DNA from 3 places in the Sphingomonas sp. 4RDLI-65 genome. Region 3 is predicted to be linked to each of the others. Evidence: riboswitches for the same ligand, from Rfam matches in the RefSeq annotation. Region 3 holds a riboswitch; each other region holds the start of a gene.
The links. Region 3 has a riboswitch for cobalamin ahead of cobW (cobalamin biosynthesis protein CobW). Riboswitches for the same ligand answer to the same signal wherever they lie in the genome.
Positions count from the first base shown of each region.

Region 1: another riboswitch for cobalamin. It lies ahead of VH567_RS13745 (TonB-dependent receptor plug domain-containing protein); the one in region 3 lies ahead of cobW (cobalamin biosynthesis protein CobW).
Region 2: another riboswitch for cobalamin. It lies ahead of VH567_RS10100 (DUF1636 domain-containing protein); the one in region 3 lies ahead of cobW (cobalamin biosynthesis protein CobW).

Region 1 is NZ_JBCEBT010000006.1:33,936-40,534, reverse strand. Features, by position in the region: gene VH567_RS13755 (organic hydroperoxide resistance protein) at 1-323, shown strand, start outside; gene VH567_RS13750 (TonB-dependent receptor) at 711-2,765, shown strand; cobalamin riboswitch at 3,085-3,299, shown strand; gene VH567_RS13745 (TonB-dependent receptor plug domain-containing protein) at 3,414-5,312, shown strand; gene VH567_RS13740 (ABC transporter substrate-binding protein) at 5,309-6,109, shown strand; gene VH567_RS13735 (FecCD family ABC transporter permease) at 6,267-6,599, shown strand, end outside.
Region 2 is NZ_JBCEBT010000003.1:410,516-417,114, reverse strand. Features, by position in the region: gene cobS (adenosylcobinamide-GDP ribazoletransferase) at 1-648, opposite strand, end outside; gene VH567_RS10110 (histidine phosphatase family protein) at 645-1,202, opposite strand; gene cobT (nicotinate-nucleotide--dimethylbenzimidazole phosphoribosyltransferase) at 1,214-2,230, opposite strand; gene VH567_RS10100 (DUF1636 domain-containing protein) at 2,227-2,634, opposite strand; cobalamin riboswitch at 2,810-3,009, opposite strand; gene cobO (cob(I)yrinic acid a,c-diamide adenosyltransferase) at 3,074-3,679, opposite strand; gene VH567_RS10090 (NAD(P)/FAD-dependent oxidoreductase) at 3,734-5,350, shown strand; gene VH567_RS10085 (peptidylprolyl isomerase) at 5,551-6,222, opposite strand; gene VH567_RS10080 (UBP-type zinc finger domain-containing protein) at 6,475-6,599, opposite strand, start outside.
Region 3 is NZ_JBCEBT010000001.1:232,988-239,586, reverse strand. Features, by position in the region: gene VH567_RS00935 (prolyl oligopeptidase family serine peptidase) at 1-282, shown strand, start outside; gene VH567_RS00930 (S9 family peptidase) at 279-2,387, shown strand; cobalamin riboswitch at 2,449-2,665, shown strand; gene VH567_RS00925 (HoxN/HupN/NixA family nickel/cobalt transporter) at 2,848-3,897, shown strand; cobalamin riboswitch at 3,951-4,166, shown strand; gene cobW (cobalamin biosynthesis protein CobW) at 4,267-5,316, shown strand; gene cobN (cobaltochelatase subunit CobN) at 5,323-6,599, shown strand, end outside.

The DNA.
Region 1 (6,599 bases), on a different contig from region 3:
CGAAGGAACTCGGCGGTGCGGGCGGTGACGGCAGCAATCCCGAGCAGCTGTTCGCGGCGGGTTACTCCGCCTGCTTCATCGGCGCGCTGAAGGTCGCGGGGCAGCAGCTGAAGGTGAAGGTGCCCGACGACGTCGCGGTCACCGCCAAGGTCGGCATCGGCCCGCGCGCTGCGGGTGGTTTCGGCATCACCACCGACCTGACCGTCACGCTTCCCGGGCTCGATCGGGAGCAGGCACAGACGCTGGTCGATGCGGCGCACGACATCTGCCCGTATTCGAACGCGACGCGCGGCAATGTCGATGTCGGCCTGACGCTTGCCTGATCGATAGGCGGCTGATCTATGGACGGCGGGCGGGGTGGCATCCCCGCCTGTCGGCATCGTTCTGGCGTTCGGGAAGAACTGCTTCGTTTCAGAGTTAAGCACCTCGAAGGACTCTGAGAGGCGCGCGCTATGGTACAACGGTGCTATCGTCCGCCTACCGATTTCGGCCTGGCCGAACGCCACTTCGGGTGCTTGCTCGCCAGCAAGCACGCGGCGAATTCGCCATCTCGTCAAAGGTCGGCCAGTTGCGCCGCGCCGCGCGCGACAACGACGCGACGACCTATTTCCCGTTCACGACATCGCCCAACACGTCGCATTCCGACCATTCGAAGCTTTTGAAAAAAATGCGAAAGCTGGCATGCGCCGCGCATGATTCGAACCGCCTCCATGCTCGCCCTCCTTTTGTCCTCGACCGCGGTCTCGGCGCAATCGCCCGCCACGCCGCCCGCCACGCCATCTGCCGAGCCTGCGCCCGAGATCGTCGTCACCGGGCGCGGGTTGGCGGATGCGCCGGGCGATCGGGCCTATGATATCGTCACGATCGAGCGTGACCGGATCCAGGCGAATGCAAGCAATCGGCTGGAGAGCGTGCTCGCCGACGTCGCCGGATTGCAGCAGTTCCGGCGGTCGGACTCGCGTAGCGCCAACCCGACCAGCCAGGGCATTTCGCTGCGCGGGATCGGCGGCAATGCCTCCAGTCGCGCGCTGCTGATCTTCGACGGCGTGCCGCAGGCGGACCCGTTCGGCGGCTGGGTCGCGTTTCCGGCCTATGCGACGGGGCGGCTCGGGCGCATCCGCGTGACGCGGGGTGGTGGCAGTGGATATCAGGGACCGGGCGCGCTGGCCGGGACGGTCGAACTAGAGAGCGCGACGCCCGATCAACTGACGCCGTTCCAGGGCAGCGTCGCTTATGGCAGCCGCGATTCGGTCGACGCGCAGGGCTCGGCGGCGCTGGTACGCGGGTCGGGGTTCGCGACTTTGTCGGGGGCTTACGCGCGCGGGGATGGCTTTACGCCGACCGTCGAGGAGAGCCGCGGGATCGTCGATCGGGCCGCGCCGTATGAGCAGGCGTCGGGCGCGCTGCGGACCGTTGTCGGGATCGGCGCGAAGACCGAATTGCAGATGAATGCGAGCGCATTCACCGATCGGCGCGACCGGGGAAGCGACTTTACCGACAACAAGAGCGAGGGGGCGGATGCGAGCGTCCGGTTGATCGGGCGCGGGCGTTGGGGGTATTCGGCGCTGGCGTATCTGCAGACACGGGCGTTCGCGAGCAGCTTCAACAGCATCAATGCCGCGCGGACGACCGCGATCCAGTCGTTGAACCAGTATAATACGCCTGCCACCGGGCTGGGCGGACGGATCGAGATCGCGCCGCCGCTCGGCGAGAGCATCACGCTGAGGCTGGGGGCGGATATCCGCGACGTGAGCGGCAAGACGCAGGAACTCTATACGTTCGTCAACGCGGCGCCGACGCGGCGGCGCGAGGCTGGCGGCGGCACCACGACGACCGGTGTCTTCGCGGATGGGAGCCTCGTGGCGGGCGACTTCACCTTCAGCCTTGGCGGACGGGTCGACTGGTGGTCGATCGATGGCGGCTATCTGACGGAACGGCCGCTGGCCGGCGGGGCGGCGCTGACCAATCTGCGCTATGCGGATCGCGATGGCAGCGAGACGACCGGTCGGGCGGGCGTGGCGTATCAGCCGGTCGAAGCGATTACGCTGCGCGCTGCCGGGTATCGGGGCTGGCGACTGCCGACACTCAACGAACTGTATCGGCCGTTCCGTGTCGGCAACGATGCGACTGCGGCGAACGCGTTGCTATCGCCGGAGCGGCTGACCGGGGTCGAGGGTGGCGTCACCCTGACGCCTGCGCCGGGGGTCAGCATTGCCGCGACCTATTTCTACAACCGGCTGAAGGATGCGATCGCCAACGTCACAACGACCAACCCGCCGCAGGTGCTGCCGGGGGTCGCGACCTACCGCGTCCGCCAGAATCTCGATGCGATCCGCGCGCATGGGTTCGAACTGGATGCGGCGTATCGGCCGGGTCCGCTGGGCGTGCAAGCATCGTGGTCGCACACGAACTCGAAGGTCGAGGGTTCGGGGATCACCGCCGCTCTGGACGGCTTGCAACCGGCGCAGACCCCGCGTGACCAGGTGTCGGGAACGGTCGACTGGCGGCACGATGCGGCGGCGCTGTCGCTGACCGTGCGGCATATCGGTCGGCAGTTCGACGACGATCAGAATACGCGGGTGCTTGGGGCCGCGACGACGCTGGATGCGTATGCCGCGCTGCCGATCATGCGGTCGCTGGTGGCCGAGGTCCGCGGGGAGAATTTGTTCGGCGAGCGCATCGAGGCGGGGATCAGTGGCGCGAACATAGTCGAACGGGCCACGCCGCGGACGATCTGGGTGGGGTTGCGGTACGGGCTTCGGTGATACTTCTCCATTGAGGGAAACGAAGACAGCGTGTTTCCCCGCGAAGGCGGGGATCCAGTCTGGGCTCCCGCCTTCGCGGGAGAACAAGGAAGGGAAAGCGACGTCCTGACCAACACGCCACCACCCCGGCGGAGGCCGGGGCCCAGTTGGGGAACGTCGCTAACTAAGCGCGGTCCTTCGTTACTGTGACCTTGCCAACTGGGCCCCGGCCTCCGCCGGGGTCGCGCTGTGGACGGTGAGCCAGCTTACCCCAGCGCACCCCCTTGGCGGGAACGACTGTAGAGCGTTCCCCGCGTTGACCCGTGCACGACGCGCGACTAATGCCGCTCTCGTGAAGGGTCCCGGCGACGGGATCAAAAGGGAAGTCGGTGCGCGGGCCGGGTCGTCACGATCCAAATCCGCAAGACCGGCGCTGTACCCGCAACTGTGACCGGATAGCGGCCACCCCGATATGCCACTGGGTTTCGACCTGGGAAGGCGGGGTGGGCGCGGCGACCCGGAAGCCAGGAAACCTGCCTTTCACGGTCGATCCACTGCGCGGGCGGGTGCTCCGGCGCGGACGAGTGCTCCGGTTCAGCCGGGCTTCCTCGAGCGAGAGACGTCTGCCGCTCCCGAATGGTCGTGGGCGGTTCTGCCAGGACGTACCCCATGACGAAGTTCTTCCTTCTACTCGGCGCCGCGGCGATCGCAGCGCCTGCTTATGCCCAGACCATCCCCGATACCGATGCTCCCGAACTCGTCGTCACTGCGAGCCGCGTCGCACAGCCCGCCAGCGAGATCGGCCAGGCCATCACCGTCATCGACCGCGCCGAGATCGAGCGCCGCCAGACCGTTGTCGTCTCCGATCTGCTCGCGACCACGCCCGGTGTCACCGTCACGCGCAACGGCACCGTCGGCGCGCTGACCAGCGTCCGCATCCGCGGTGCAGAGGCGGACCAGACGCTCGTCGTGATCGACGGCGTCCGCGTCAACGATCCGTCGTCGACCGGCGGTGGCTTCAACTTCGGCAATCTGCTGTCGAGCTCGGTCGAGCGGATCGAGGTGTTGCGCGGCCCGAACTCGGTGCCGTGGGGCAGCCAGGCGATCGGCGGCGTCGTCAACATCATCACCGCCGCACCGACCGAAGGCGTGCAAGCTCGCGCCAACGCCGAATATGGCTATGCCGACAGCGTGTTCGCGAGCGCAGGCGTGTCGGGTAAGTCCGGGCCGGTATCGGGCTCGCTGACCGGCGGCTATCTGCGCACCGACGGCATCTCGTCCGCCGCCAGCGGCACCGAGCGCGACGGCTATCGCCAATATGGCGCAACCGGACGGGTGGGCGTCGAGTTCGCACCAGGCATCGGCCTCGACCTGCGCGGCTATTTCGCCGACAGCCGCGTCGAGATCGACGGCTTCCCGGCCCCCGATTACGTGCTCGCCGACACGCCCGAATATTCGAAGACGCGCGAGGCTTACGGCTATGCCGGGCTGCACGCGAACTTCGCTGACGGTCGGATCAACAACCGCGTCGCGTTCACGATCGCCGACATCAACCGCGACAATTACGACCCGAGCTTCGGCAGCGATCCGACCTTCATCGGCCGCGGCCGCAGCGAACGCTACGAATACCAGGGCGACTTCCGCCCGTTCGACCAGGTCCGCGTGGTCGCCGGAGTCGAGCGCGAGAACAGCCGCTTCAACGACGGCTTCACCTTCGCGGATACCGGCATCAACAGCGTTTACGGCCAGCTGATCGTCAAGCCGCTCGACATCCTCACGATCACCGGCGGCGTCCGCAACGACGATCACGACGATTTCGGCAGCCACACGACGTTCGGCGCAAACGCCGCGCTGGCGCTGCGCACCGGCACCACCGTCCGCGCGAGCTACGGCGAAGGCTTCAAGGCGCCGACGTTGTACCAGCTCTTCTCCGACTACGGGAATCGCGGCCTCGATCCGGAGACCGCGCGCAACTTCGACGTCGGTGTCGAGCAGGCGTTCCTCGCCAACCGGGTCCGCGCAGGCGTGACCTATTTCAACCGCCGGACGCGCAACCAGATCGACTTCCGCGATTGCAGCCCTGCAGAGCAGACGACCGCCGGTTCGATCTGCGTCGACCGCCCGTTCGGCGTCTACGACAACATTGCCCGCGCCGAGGCGGACGGCGTCGAGTTCACCTTGGCCTTGCGCCCGGTCGACGCGCTGACGCTGACCGCGAACTACAGCTATATCGACACCGAGAACCGCACGATCGGTAGCGATTTCGGCAACGATCTCGCGCGCCGTCCCAAGCAGACTGCGAGCGTCGACGCCGATTACCGGTTCGCGTTCGGACTGTCGGTCGGCGGTACCGTGACGATGGTCGGCGACAGCTTCGACGACGCCGCCAACACCGTGCGGCTCGACGGCTATGCGCTGGCGGGCGTCCGCGCGGAAATGCCGATCACCGACCAGATCGCACTGTACGGCCGCGTCGATAACCTCACCGACTCGCGGTACGAGACGGTCGCGGGCTACGGCAATTACGGTCGCGCGGCGTATGGCGGCGTGCGGTTGCGGCTGAAGTGAGGCGAAGGCCGATCCTCCTCGCGCTCCTGCTCGGGGGCTGCGCGCAATCCCCCGGAGCGGGCGGTGGCGGGGGGATCGTCTCGACCAATCCGTGCGTGGATTCGGTGCTGGTCCGGATCCTGCCCGCATCGCGGATCGCCGGGATCAGCCATTATTCGCAAGATCCGTCCGCGACCTCGATCCCGCTCGACGTCGCGCGTCGGTTTCGCGGAATCGCCGGGACCGCCGAGGAGGTGATCGCGCTCCACCCCGATCTCGTCATCGCCAGCACGTATACGCCGCCGGCGACCCAGGCGGCCTACGCGCGGGCCGGGCTGAAGACGCTGCTGCTCGGTATCCCGGACTCGATCGCGGAGAGCCAGGCACAGGTGAAGCAGATCGCCGACGCGGTCGGTGCGCCCGCGGGTGGCGTGCGGATCAACGCCGATATCGATCGCGCGGTGGCGCGCTGGAGTCGGACGGATGGACTGTCGCCGAGCGCGTTGCTCTATATCAGCGGCGATCTCGCAACCGGGGGGAGCACGTTGCTGAACGAGATGATGACGCGTGTTGGCTTCCGCAACGCCGCCGCGAGCTACGGCTTGACGCATACCGGCACGCTCTCGGCGGAGACGATCGTGACGCAGCCCCCCGCGATCGTGATCGCCCCCGAACGCGCCAGCCGCGGCACCGCGCTGCGCCGTCGGTTGTTGCCGCGTACGCCGCAAGCCGTCTTCCCCCGCGTCCTGATCAACTGCGGCGGCCCGACCATTCCGCCCGCGCTCGAACACCTCGCCGCGATCAGGGCAAGGCTGTGATGCGACACCCATACCAAAACCACCCCGGCGAAGGCCGGGGCCCAATTGGAATGGTGGAAATAATGGAGCGCTGCACGCCGTCACGATCGTCCCCCAATTGGGCCCCGGCCTTCGCCGGGGTGGCGGCGGTGTTTGGTATGAGCGAGGAGGCGTTCTGATGACCCGCACGCCCAAACTCATCGGGCTCGGCCTGCTGGTCATCCTCCTGTTCGGCCTGTCGCTCGGCTGCGGCAAAGTCTGGGTGCCGCTCGACGCCTGGTTCTCGAGCGACCCGCGCTGGTGGATCATCCTCGAACTCCGCCTGCCGCGCGCGGTCCTCGGCCTCGTGCTCGGCGCCACACTCGGGCTGTCGGGAGCAGTCCTGCAAGGCTATCTCCGCAACCCGCTCGCCGACCCCGCCGTCGTCGGCATATCGTCGGTCGCAGCACTTGGCGCAGTCGCTGCGATCATCTTCGGCCTCGGTTCGGGACCCGCGATCTTCGTCGCCGCG
Region 2 (6,599 bases), on a different contig from region 3:
CGCATCACCGGTCACGCCCCCCAGCGTCCGCCGCAACCAAGCGGCGACGCCAAGGACCAGCAGCGGCGCAGCGAGCAAAGCGGGCACCGCGACGCAGGTGAGCATGAGCAGCATGCTCCAGCCGATCAGGTCGCGCGTGCGCACAGCCCCGGCGATTGCGGCCCCCAGCCCGCCGACCCTCAGTGGCGGCAACAGCACCGCCCAGGCCAGCGGCCCCATCCGCGCGACGAACGGCACGCAGGCGATCGTCCACCATCCGCTCGCGCCGACCGCATGCAACAGCACGAGCTTGGCGATCATCTGCGCCGCGATCGCGACGACGCCGAAGCTGCCGATATGCGGATCCGCCATCACCGACAGCAGCCGCGTCCGGTCGCCATGCGCGGCGCCGAGCCCGTCGGCGAGATCCGCCAGGCCATCGAGATGCAGCGCGCCGGTCACCGCGGTCCACGCCAGCAGCGCGGCACATGCCCCGGTCCACGGATCGACCAGGGCGCCGAGCCACCCCGCCGCGGCCACCAGCACGCCGATCGTTAGGCCGACGATGGGATAGAACCGGATCGCCTCGGCAAAGCCCTGCGGCGCCATCGTCACGCGTGGCATCGGCAGCCGGGTCAGGAAACCGAACGCGACGACCAGCCGCTTCATGTCGACACTCCGACAATCTGAACGGTGCGCGCTTCTCCCGGCCAGATGCGCAGCGACACCAGCGCGGCATAGGGGAGATGGAACGCCCAGAGCTGTCGCTGGTCGAACCCGCACAGTTCGGCGAGTGCCGCCCGGATGGCACCGCCATGCGTCACGACCAAGGTCGGGACCGGAGCCATGGTCGCCAGCGCTTGCGCCACACGGGTCTGCAAGATCGACCAGCGCTCACCCTGCGGCGGCGGCGCGGCGTCCGGGTCGTCGTAGAACCGCAGCAAAGCAGCCTGATCCACCGCGGCCGGGGGAAGCCCGTCCCAATCCCCGAAATCCAGTTCGCGCCACGACGGGTCGGATGTCGGGGACAGCCCAAGAGGAGCGGCGATGGCCGCCGCACAGTCCCGTGCTCGTATGAGATCGGACGATAGTATCCGAGCGAAGGTAAGACCGCGCGCGCGAGCGACGCATGCGGCAATCCCGCTCTCAGTCACCGGATCGTCGGTCCGCCCGAGCAGTCGCCCCTCGATCGCTGGCGCACCATGCCGCATCAGGTACAGCATGTGCGGCGCCGTCACGCGCCCGACACCCCGGCTTCCGCGAACGTCGCCATCCCGTCATGCGCCGCCAGCGCCGCCCTGACGAGCAACGTCGCGGTCGCCGCGCCGCTCCCCTCGCCCAGCCGCATCCCGAGCGACAGCAAGGGTTCAAGCCGCAACGCCTCGATCAGGCGCCCATGTCCAGGCTCGGCGGACACGTGCCCCGCGAGGCAGTGATCGAGGATATCCGGGCATGCCGCCGCAAGCGGTGCGATCGCCGCGCAACAGATGAAGCCATCGAGCATCACCGGCACGCCCGCGAGCCGGGCCGCGACCACGGCACCCGCGATCGCCGCCAGCTCCCGCCCGCCGAGCCGGCGCAGCGTCTCGAACGGGGTAGCGAGCCTGTCCTGATGGAGTGCGACCCCGGCCTCGACCGTCGCGATCTTGCGCAAGATCCCCTCGTCATCGACTCCGGTACCCGGCCCGACCCAGTCACGCGCCGGTCCGCCGAAGCTCGCGGTGCACAGCGCGGCAGCGCTGGTCGAATTGCCGATGCCCATCTCGCCCAACACTACGAGATCGGGCAAATCGTCGGTAACCGCCGCCGCGCCGGCATTGATTGCCGCCAGACAGTCGTCCTCGGACATCGCCGGCTCCACCGTGAAGTCCGCGGTCGGACGGTCCAGATCGAGCGCGACGACGCTCAATCCAAGCCCCGCTGCGGTCGACAGTGCGTTGATCGCAGCGCCGCCATTCTCAAAATTCGCGACCATCTGTGCGGTCACCGATGCCGGAAACGCACTGACGCCGCGTGCGACGATCCCGTGGTTGCCCGCAAAGATGATCGCGCGCCCACGATCGAGCCGCGGCCGCTCGCGCCCCTGCCAGCCTGCCATGAACACCGCGATATCCTCCAGCCGCCCCAGCGAACCGGGCGGCTTGGTCAGCACGCCCTGCCGCGCGACTGCGGCTGCGCGCGCCGCCGCATCGGCCTGAGGAAGATTGCGCAGCGCCGCCAGGAAGGCGGCGGGCGACGCGAATCCGCTCATTCGACCACGAACCCCTCTGGCGGGGTCCGGGTGATGAAATGGCCCTTCACGCCTTGCGGCCATTGCTTGAACGGTACCTGCCCGAACGCGCTTTCGCCATAGAGCCGCGCATAATCGAGGATGGCGCGGGCGGAGTCTTCGGTCGGCTCGAACCGGCCGAGCACGTATCCCACCTTGGCCGGCGCGCGGAGGTGGATGGTGCAGAAATCCTGGCACGCGAACAGGCACGGCATTTCCTGTACCGCGACCTCGGCATAGGCCGGATCGCCAGCCTGCACCGTGCGCAGCGCTTCGACCAGTCGCGCGCCGCCGCGCTTGCCGTCCGCATCGTTGCGGACCTCAGCGGAATGCCGACACGTGTTGCACGCGACGACTGCAACGCGGTTTTCGACCGGTTTCAGCATGTCCGCCCTCGCACGGACGCAAAACGAAATATCTTTGCCATGAAAACCCCTTCGGACAGTCGATTCCGCACCGCGCGATAGGGCAGGAGGCGCAGGCCTCCGGCTCTCGCGCGCGACGCGAAGCGATGTCGTCGCTCGGGGTGTTACCCGTCCGTTCGGCGCACCCTGGCCGGACGAAAGACGACCGCGACGGGCAGGTCTCCTGGCTCGCGGGTCGACGCCGGTCTGTGCCGCCTTCTCGGAACTCGCGTCCCAATGGCGTGTGGCACGGTGACTCGCCGCTTACAGTTGCAGGGGCAGCCGGGGTTCACCCGTTCCCATTTTCATTTCCCTGAGCGTTGCCGCCTCGGGAAAACCTGTCGCGGGAGGAGCGATAGGCGTACGATCGACGGTAGACAAGCAGCCTCTAATCCTCCCCTGACAGGGGAGGATCAAGACGTCAGAACTCCACCCCCGCCTGCGCCTTCACCCCCGACCGGAACGGATGCTTCACTTGCGTCATCTCCGTCACCAGGTCCGCCATCTCGATCAGTGCATCCGGCGCGTTGCGCCCGGTTATGACGACATGCGTCATCTCAGGCTTAGCCGCCAGCACCGCCAGCACCTCGTCGACCGGCAGATACTCATACCGCAACACGATGTTCAGCTCGTCGGCCACCACCATCGCATAGGACGGATCGGCGATCATCCGCTTCACCTCGTCCCACGCCTCGCGCGCCACTGCGATGTCGCGCGCACGATCCTGCGTGTCCCACGTGAAGCCCTCCCCCATCGGCTTGAACTCGCACAGGTCCGGGAACGCATCGAACACCGCCTTCTCGCCGGTCGCCATCGCGCCCTTGACGAACTGCACCACGCCGACCTTGCGCCCATGCCCGATCATCCGCACCGCCATGCCGAACGCGGCGGTCGACTTGCCCTTGCCCTTGCCGGTGTGGACGATGATCAAGCCCTTCTCGATCGTCTTGCTCGCGACGATCTTGTCGTGGACCTCCTTGCGCCTGGCACTCTTGGCATTCTGCTCGTCGTCGGTCCGCATGATCATGTCCTCTCGTCCTCCCGATGGCGGATCGCGCCGCGCGGCGCTAGAGCGTCCCCCATGCTCCGCATCACCGACCTCAAGCTCCCGCTCAACCACGCCGACGAAGCGCTCCCCGCCGCGATCCGCGATCGCCTGCGCGTCACACCGCGCGACCTGATCCGCTACACCGTGGCGCGACGCGCGCACGATGCCCGCGACAAGATGGACATCCAGCTCGTCTATTCGGTCGACGTCACGCTCAAGAACGAGGACACGGTGCTCCAGCGCTTCCGCAAGGACCGCCACGTCCAGCGCACCCCGGACACGGGCTATCGCTTCGTCACCAAGGGCGGCGCGAGCTATACCGGCCCGCGTCCCGTGGTCGTCGGCGCAGGCCCGTGCGGGCTGTTCGCGGGCCTGATCCTCGCGCAGATGGGGTTCCGCCCGATCATCCTCGACCGCGGCAAAGTCGTCCGCGAGCGCACCAAGGACACGTGGGGCCTCTGGCGCAAGAGCGTCCTCAACCCCGAATCGAACGTCCAGTTCGGCGAGGGCGGTGCCGGCACCTTCTCCGACGGCAAGCTCTGGAGCCAGATCAAGGACCCGCGCCATCTCGGCCGGAAAGTCCTGACCGAGTTCGTGAAAGCCGGCGCACCGCCCGAAATCCTGACGGAAGCACATCCGCACATCGGTACCTTCCGCCTCGTCACGATGGTCGAAAGCATGCGCGAGACGATCGAGGCGCTGGGTGGCGAATACCGCTTCTCGACCCGCGTCGACGGTCTCGACATCGTCGAGGAGGCGGGCACGCGCCAGCTCCGCGGGCTCCACCTGAGCACCGGCGACTATCTCGAAGCCAACCACGTCGTCTTCGCGGTCGGGCACAGCGCGCGCGACACGTTCGAGATGCTCCATGCCAAGGGCGTCCACGTCGAGGCCAAGCCCTTCTCGATCGGCGTCCGCATCGAGCATCCGCAGTCTTGGATCGACGAAGCCCGGTTCGGCCCCTGCGCGGGCCACCCCGATCTCGGCGCGGCGGCATACAGCCTGTCGCACCACTGCAAGAACGGGCGGACGGTCTACAGCTTCTGCATGTGCCCCGGCGGCACCGTCGTCGCCGCGACCTCCGAAGAGGGCCGCGTCGCGACCAACGGCATGAGCCAATATTCGCGCAACGAACGCAACGCGAACTCTGGCATCGTCATCGGCATCGATCCCGAGCGCGACTATCCCGGCCACCCGCTCGCCGGGATCGAACTCCAACGCCACTGGGAATCGCGCGCCTATGTCGCCGGCGGCTCGAACTACAAGGCGCCCGCGCAACGCATCGGCGACCTGCTCGCGAGCCGCGCCTCGACCGCGCTCGGCTCGGTGATCCCGTCGTACAAGCCGGGCGTACATATGACCGACCTGTCGGAGTGCCTGCCCGAGTTCGCGATTACGGCCTTGCGCGAGGCGTTGCCTGCGTTCGGCCGCGAGATTCCCGGCTACGACCACCCCGACGCCGTCCTGACAGGGGTCGAGACGCGAACCTCTTCGCCAGTGAGGATCACGCGCGGGGACGACTTCGTGAGCCTCAACACCCCCGGCCTGTTCCCGGCGGGCGAAGGTGCCGGCTATGCGGGGGGAATCCTCTCCGCGGCGGTCGACGGGATAAAGGTCGCCGAGGCCGTCGCGCTCAGCCTGACTGCATGACTGACGGGACTAACTTCCAGAATACCTCCCCGGCGGAGGCCAGGGCCCAATTGGGGGACGTCACTCACAGGGGACTACCCTACGTTACTGGGGCCGTCCCAATTGGGCCCGGCCTTCGCCGGGGTGGTCCGGGTGTTCGGTGGGCAGACGCGCGACCCAATTGGCGGTGAGCAAAGAAGCCATCCGCTAGCGTCGAAACTTCACTTCACCCAATCAGGCCGCGTCTTGATCAGCCACGCCCGCGGCAACCCCGTCGGCTTAGCCACGCCGTCGAGCCGCCGCGCACTCACCAGCGCCACGCGCTTCAGGATCATCTGGTCCTTGAACGCATCCATCCCGCCGCCGGTCGGCTTGGCGAGGATGCGCTTCACCACGTCCATCCCCGCAACGACGTGACCGAACGCCGCATACCCCGGATAGCCCGCCCGCGCGTCCATCGCCGGCGCAGGCCCGACGGTGATGAAGAAATTGCCGCCCGCCGACGCCGGGTTCATGCCCCGCGCCATCGAGATCGTCGCGGCGCCGTGCTTGATCCCGGTCATCGCGGTCGTTTCGAGCGGGAACGGCGGCAGGATGCGGCGCGCATCGGTGCGGATTCCCGCCTGGATGAAGCCGAGCTTCGGCGCCGATTTCTGCCGGCTCGCGCGGTAGAAGTCGGTCCCGTCGAACCGCCCGTCATCGACATATGCGAGGAAGTTCGCGGTGGTCTTCGGCGCATGGCGCGTGTCGAGCGCGAGCAGGATCGGTCCCTCCGAGGTCACGAGGCGGACGCGGACGATCCCCGGTTTCGGTCCTGCGCGGTTCGCCTGCTGTGCAGATCCCGCCGTGGCGAGCGCCGCAATGGCGAACAGCCCCATCATGATACGCCGCATCGTAGGTCACTCACGCTTTTACCGATGGAGGTCGGCTAGCGGTCGGGGTGCGGCGACGCAAGCGAGGGTGACCGAGTGTGGTTGATCGAAAGTACTTGCCACCCGGCGCTACACCACCCCGGCGAAGGCCGGGGCCCAATTGGGGGACGGTAATGTCGAAGGACCGTCTGCCGTTACTCCCGCCTTGCCAATTGGGCCCCGGCCTTCGCCGGGGTGGTATTGAACGATCAAGTCTGTTCGAACGCCTTCCCCTCAAACATAGCGCGGGATCGGACCCCATTGCGGTGTCTGGTCGGGCAAATCGACCATCGTCTCGTCGACGAAGCACCAGCCCCAGCCTTCGGGCGGGTCGTAGCCCTCGATGATCGGATGCCGCG
Region 3 (6,599 bases):
TCGCCGCTGAGCATCGTCGGCAACGTCAAGACGCCGACCCTGGTGGTGGTCGGTGGCGACGATTACCGGACGCCGGTGAGCGAATCCGAGCAATATTATGCAGCGCTCCAGATTCGCGGCGTGCCGACCGCGCTGGTGAAGGTGCCGGGCGCAAGCCACGGTGGCCTCGCCGCACGCCCGTCGCAATCGGCGGCAAAGGCGTCGGCGATCATCGCCTGGTTCGATCGATACCGGAAGCCGGCCACAGCAATGGCGGCAGAAACACAGGGAGCAGCACGATGACGATACGGTATATGATGCTGGCCGGCGTGGCGCTGGTCTCGACGGCGGCTGTCGCGCAGGTCCAGCCTCCGCGCGTGGCGAAGAAGCCGTTCCAGGTGACGTCGCCCAACGGCGCGCGCGAGGACGATTATTACTGGCTGCGCGACGATACGCGGAAGAACCCCGAGATGCTTGCCTATCTCGCCGCGGAGAACGCCTATGCCGATGCGCAACTTGCCTCGCTGAAGCCGCTCCAGGCCAAGCTGTACGAAGAGACCGTCTCGCATATCAAGCAGGACGACAGCTCGGTCCCGTATGCGAAGGACGGCTATTATTACGGCTCGCGGTTCCAGACCGGCGCGGATTACCCGATCCTGGAACGCCGCAAGGGCAGCCGCACCGCGCCTGCCGAAACGCTGTTCGACGAACCGGCGATGGCGAAGGGCCACAGCTTCTTCGCGCTGAGCGACTGGGCGGTGAGCCCCGACAACGCCCGCGTCGCCTGGGCCGAGGATACCGTCGGGCGGCGCCAATATGTGCTCAAGGTGAAGGACCTCGCGACCGGCGCGACGATCGCTGACACCGTGTCGAACATCGAGCCCAACGTCGTCTGGGCCGACGACAACAAGACGGTGCTCTATGTCGAGAAGGACCCGGTCACGCTGCGGGGGTACCGCGTGAAGGCGCATGTCCTCGGTACGCCCGTGGCGAGCGATCGGCTGTTGTACGAGGAGAAGGACGACACCTATTCGATGGAGGTCTCACGCACCGCCGACGACAAGTTCGTCTGCATCGGCGTGAGTAGCACGGTCAGCGACGAGCAACGCTGCGCACCCGCCGTGGCACCGACCAGCTTCACGATCGTCGCACCGCGGGCGCGCGAGTTCCGTTATAGCGCGGATCATATCGGCAATCGGTGGATCATCCGCACCAACAAGGACGCGAAGAACTACAAGCTCGTCACCGTCGCCGACGCCGATCTGGCCAAGGGCATTGCGGCGTGGCGCGACCTGACGCCGGCCAGCGACACCGTCTTCATCGAGGGGTTCAAGCCGTTCGACGGGTTCGTTGCGATCGACCAGCGCGAGGGCGGCAACCGGATGATCCGGGTGCTGAGCGATGCGGGCAAGTCGACCGCGGTGACCGCTGACGAACCCGCCTATCGCATGTCGCTCGACGTCAACGAGGAGACTGCGACGCCGTGGGTCCGCTACACCTACGGCTCGCTCGTCACGCCTACCACCACGTATGAGGTCAACGCGAAGACCGGCGAGCGCCGTGTATTGAAGGTTGCGCCAGTGCCGGGCTACGACCCCGCGAAATACGTAACAGAACGGGTCTGGGCACCCGCGAGAGACGGCACGCGGATTCCCGTGTCGCTGGTCTACGCCAAGGGCACCAAGCGCGACGGCACCGCGCCGCTCTTCCAATACGCCTATGGCAGCTACGGCATTTCGAGCGACCCCGCCGTCGATCCCGGCCGGATCGGCCTGCTCGACCGCGGAATGGTCTATGCGATCGCGCATATCCGCGGCGGGCAGGAGATGGGGCGCGGCTGGTATGACGACGGGCATCTGCTCAACAAGAAGAACAGCTTCACCGACTTCATCGACGTCACCCGCTATCTCGTCGCGCAGAAATACGCCGCCAAGGACCGCGTCGCGGCGATGGGCGGCAGCGCGGGCGGGCTGCTGATGGGCGGCGTCGCGAACATGGCGCCGGCCGACTACAAGCTCATCATCGCGCAGGTGCCGTTCGTCGACGTGGTTACGACGATGCTCGACGCGTCGATCCCGCTGACGACCTTCGAGTACGACGAATGGGGCAATCCCGCGCAGAAGGCGTCCTACGATTACATGCTGAGCTATTCGCCATACGACAACGTCGAGGCGAAGGCGTATCCGGCGCTGTATGTCGGCACCGGGCTATGGGACAGCCAGGTGCAATATTACGAACCGACCAAGTGGGTCGCCAAGCTCCGCGAACTGAAGACCGACACCAACCCGCTGCTGTTCCGCGTCAACATGGAGGCGGGCCATGGCGGCAAGTCGGGGCGCTTCGAGCGCTATCGTCAGAATTCGGAATGGCAGGCGTTCATGCTGCAACAACTCGGCATCGCGAAATAGCACGCCCGTTGGCACGCGACCGAAAGCAGGGTACCGATCGCGCAGGATGCGGCTTCCAGCCGTTTCCCGTGATCGCGTCGGTGCCCGGAAGGGCTTGATTGGGAATGCGGTGCGGACGGTTCGCCGTCCTATGCCGCGGCTGTCCCTGCAACTGTAAGCGGCGAGCGAGACGCACGAGCCCTCTCCGCGAGGGCAGCCACTGGGCCGCAAAGCCTGGGAAGGCGTGCATCGAGCAACGACCCGTGAGCCAGGAGACCTGCCGGCGTCTGGTCGCTCTTGTCCCGGTCCAGGGGGTGGCCGAGGCACGGTGAACGCCGCCTGCGTGACACTGGCTGAGCGACGACCATGTGGCGGGGGCCGCATCGGCGTCGTGCGTCGGCCGCTCATGGCGTCCGGTCGTCGTATGTCCCGGCCGTTCGCGGCAGGCCCCGGTCCTCGTCGGACGCTGCGGGGTTTGTGCATGACGACTACAACACGTGAAAGACCGGTGGGGGTTTCGACCCGCAAGCGCATCGGCTGGCTGTTCGCAGGCCTGGTCGCGGCCAATATCGCCGCCTGGGGCTGGGCGTTCTCGCTGTTCCACGCGCAACCGCTGATGCTGGGCACCGCGCTGCTCGCTTGGGGGCTGGGCCTGCGCCACGCAGTCGACGCGGACCACATCGCCGCGATCGACAACGTGACGCGCAAGCTCATGCAGGACGGCCAGCGCCCGATCGCGGTCGGCTTCTGGTTCGCGATCGGCCATTCGGGGATCGTGCTGATCGCGGCGGTCGCGATCGCGCTGACCGCCAGCGCATTGTCGCAGTTCGAGGCGTTCAAGCAGGTCGGCGGCGTGATCGCGACCGTCATCTCGGCCGTGTTCCTGTTCACGATCGCGGCGATGAACCTGATCATCTTCCGCTCGGTCTGGCGCACCTTCGGCCATGTCCGCGGCGGTGGGACCTATGTCGAGGAGGATCTCGACCTGCTGCTCGGCAACCGCGGGCTCCTTGCCCGGCTGTTCCGCCCGATGTTCCGGCTCGTCACGCGCAGCTGGCACATGGCGCCGCTCGGCTTCCTGTTCGGGTTGGGGTTCGACACCGCGACCGAAGTCGCGATCCTCGGCCTCTCCGCGAGCCAGGCTGCCGACGGTCTCTCGATCGGCGTCGTGCTCGTGCTCCCGGTGCTGTTCGCGACCGGCATGGCGCTGGTCGACACGGCAGACGGCGTCGTCATGCTCGGCGCGTACGAATGGGCGTTCGTGAAGCCGATCCGCAAGCTCTACTACAACATCACCATCACGCTGATCTCCGCCATCGTCGCGATCGCTATCGGCGGCATCGAGACGCTCGCGCTGCTTGGCGCAAAGCTGGGCCTGACCGGCGGCATCTGGGACGCCGCGTCGACACTCGGCGAGAACTTCAACGGCCTCGGCTTCGCGATCATCGGCCTGTTCGTCCTCTGCTGGGTGCTGAGCTTCGCGATCTACCGCTGGAAACGCTTCGACGAGATCGAAGTCGTGCACGGATAGCTGGCGGCGTGCCGGAAAGTCCTCTAACCCACCCCCGAGGCTCGGTTGTACCGAACCTCACAGATCGCGCCGGTGCCCGAAAGGGCTTGAATGGGAATGCGGTGCGGGAGGCTTCCTCGCAATGCCGCGGCTGTCCCTGCAACTGTAAGCGGTGAGCGAGACGCACACGTCCTTCGTTTCGGAGGGCAGCCACTGGGTGCAAACCTGGGAAGGCGTACGTCGAGCCTCGACCCGCGAGCCAGGAGACCTGCCAGCGTAACGGTCGCTCTTGCCTTGATCCAGGGGATGGTCGCGGCACGGTTCTCCGTCTGAGCGACGAACGCGTGCGGCCGAAAGGTCGCGCGTGCGTGTGCTCGAAGGAGAAGTAGAATGTCCGACCGTTCGCCCAATCTGGCCAAGGTCCCCGTCACCATCGTCACCGGCTTCCTGGGCGCCGGCAAGACCACGCTGATCAGCCACCTGATCCGCAACGCCAACGGCCGCCGTCTTGCGGTCGTCGTCAACGAATTCGGCACGCTCGGCATCGACGGCGACATCCTCAAGGGCTGCGCGATCCCCGATTGCCCCGCCGAGAACGTCGTCGAACTCGCCAATGGCTGCATCTGCTGCACCGTCGCCGACGACTTCATCCCGACCGTCGAGACACTGCTCGCACTCGACCCGCGCCCCGACCACATCCTGATCGAGACGTCCGGCCTTGCGCTGCCCAAGCCATTGCTCAAGGCGTTCGACTGGCCCGCGATCCGCTCGCGCATCACCGTCGACGGCGTCATCGCGCTCGCCGATGCCGAGGCAGTCGCCGCCGGGCGTTTCGCCCCAGACGTCGCCGCGCTCGACGCCCAGCGCGCCGCTGACCCCAGCGTTGATCACGAGACGCCTTTGTCGGAGGTGTTCGAGGACCAGCTCGCCTGCGCCGATCTCGTGCTCCTGACGAAGGTCGATCTCGCCGGTCCCGAAGGCGTCGCCAAGGCGCGCGCCGTCATCGCCGCCGAGTCCGCACGTCCCCTCCCGGTCATCGACCTCACCGACGGCATCATCGATCCCCGCGTGATCCTGGGCCTCAACGCCGCCGCCGAGGACGACATCGCCAGTCGCCCCTCGCATCACGACGGCGAGGACGATCACGAGCATGACGATTTCGACAGCGTCGTCGTCGAGTTGGGCGAGATCGCCGACCCCGCCGCCCTCACCGCGAAGATCGAAGCGCTCGCCCGCAGCGCCGACATCCTCCGCGTGAAAGGGTACGCCGCCGTCACTGGCAAGCCGATGCGCCTGCTCGTCCAGGCGGTCGGCGCGCGCGTCCGCACGCAATATGATCGCCTCTGGCGCGCAGGCGAACCCCGCCGCACGCAACTCGTGGTCATCGCCGAGCACGACCGCATCGACGAGGCCCGCATCAAGGCCGCGCTGGACGCCTGAGCCCCGATGCACGTCGTCTTCCGCGAGACCCACGGGCTGGAGGAAAGCGCGGTCCCGCAGGACCTCGCCCAATCCCCCGCGGATCTCGTCGTCCTGTCCTTCTCCGACGGCGACCTCGGCGCGTTCGCCGCGGGCTGGAGACGTGCGGATGCGGCCGGAAGCCGCCTCCCGTCGCTGCGTCTCGCGAACCTGACCGCACTCCAGCACCCGCTCTCGGTCGACACCTATGTCGAGCAAACGCTGGCCGGCGCCAAGGGCATCCTGATCCGGCTGATCGGCGGCCGCTCCTACTGGAGCTACGGCCTGCAACAGGTTGAGAACCTCGCGTGGGAGAAGGGCATAGCGCTCGCCGTCCTCGCAGCAGACGGCCGCATCGACACGCGCCTCGACGCCGCCTCGACGATCCCGCTGTCGACGCTGCGCCGCTTGGCGCATCTCTGCGACACCGGCGGCGCGGTCGCGGCGCAAGCGGCACTGGCCCAGTTCGCGCTGGCCGCCGGTTGCTACGCCGGCCCGGTCAGCGGAGTCCGCGCGATCGCCGACGTCGGCGGCTGGCAACCGCACGACGGCGTAACGTGCCCCGCCGCGTTCGCGCTCAACGCGCACCGCCCCCGCGTGCTGGTCGTCTTCTACCGCTCCTACCTGACCGCCGCAGACCTCAACCCGATCGAAGCGCTCCACGCCGAACTGACCGCGCGAGGTTTCGACGTCATCGCCCTCTTCGCGCCCTCGCTCAAAGCCCCCGACGCAGCCGGCTGGCTATCTCGCTGGGTCACAGCCCTGAAGCCCGCCGCGATCGTCAACGCCACCGCGTTCTCCGCCCGCGGCGCCACCGACACCACGCCGCTCGACGGCGCCGACGTCCCCGTCTTCCAGATCGCGCTAGCCACGTCCGACCGCGCAGCTTGGGCCGGCGCCACCCGCGGCCTCTCGCCCGCCGACCTCGCCATGCACGTCGTCCTTCCCGAAGTGGACGGCCGCCTCTTCGTCGGCGTCGCCAGCTTCAAGGAAGCCGCGACCAGAGACGGCGACCTAGAATATACCCGCCGCGAACACCGCGCTGACCCGGCACGCATCAACGCCATCGCCGCGCGCATTGAATCCTGGACGAAACTCGCCAGCAAACCCGTCGCCGACCACCGCCTGGCGATCGTCCTCTCAACCTACCCAGGCAAGGCATACCAGATGGCGCACGCCGTCGGCCTGGACGCGATCGCCTCCACGCAAGCAATCCTCGCCGACCTAACCGAAGCCGGGTACGCGATCATGCCCGACACCAGCGA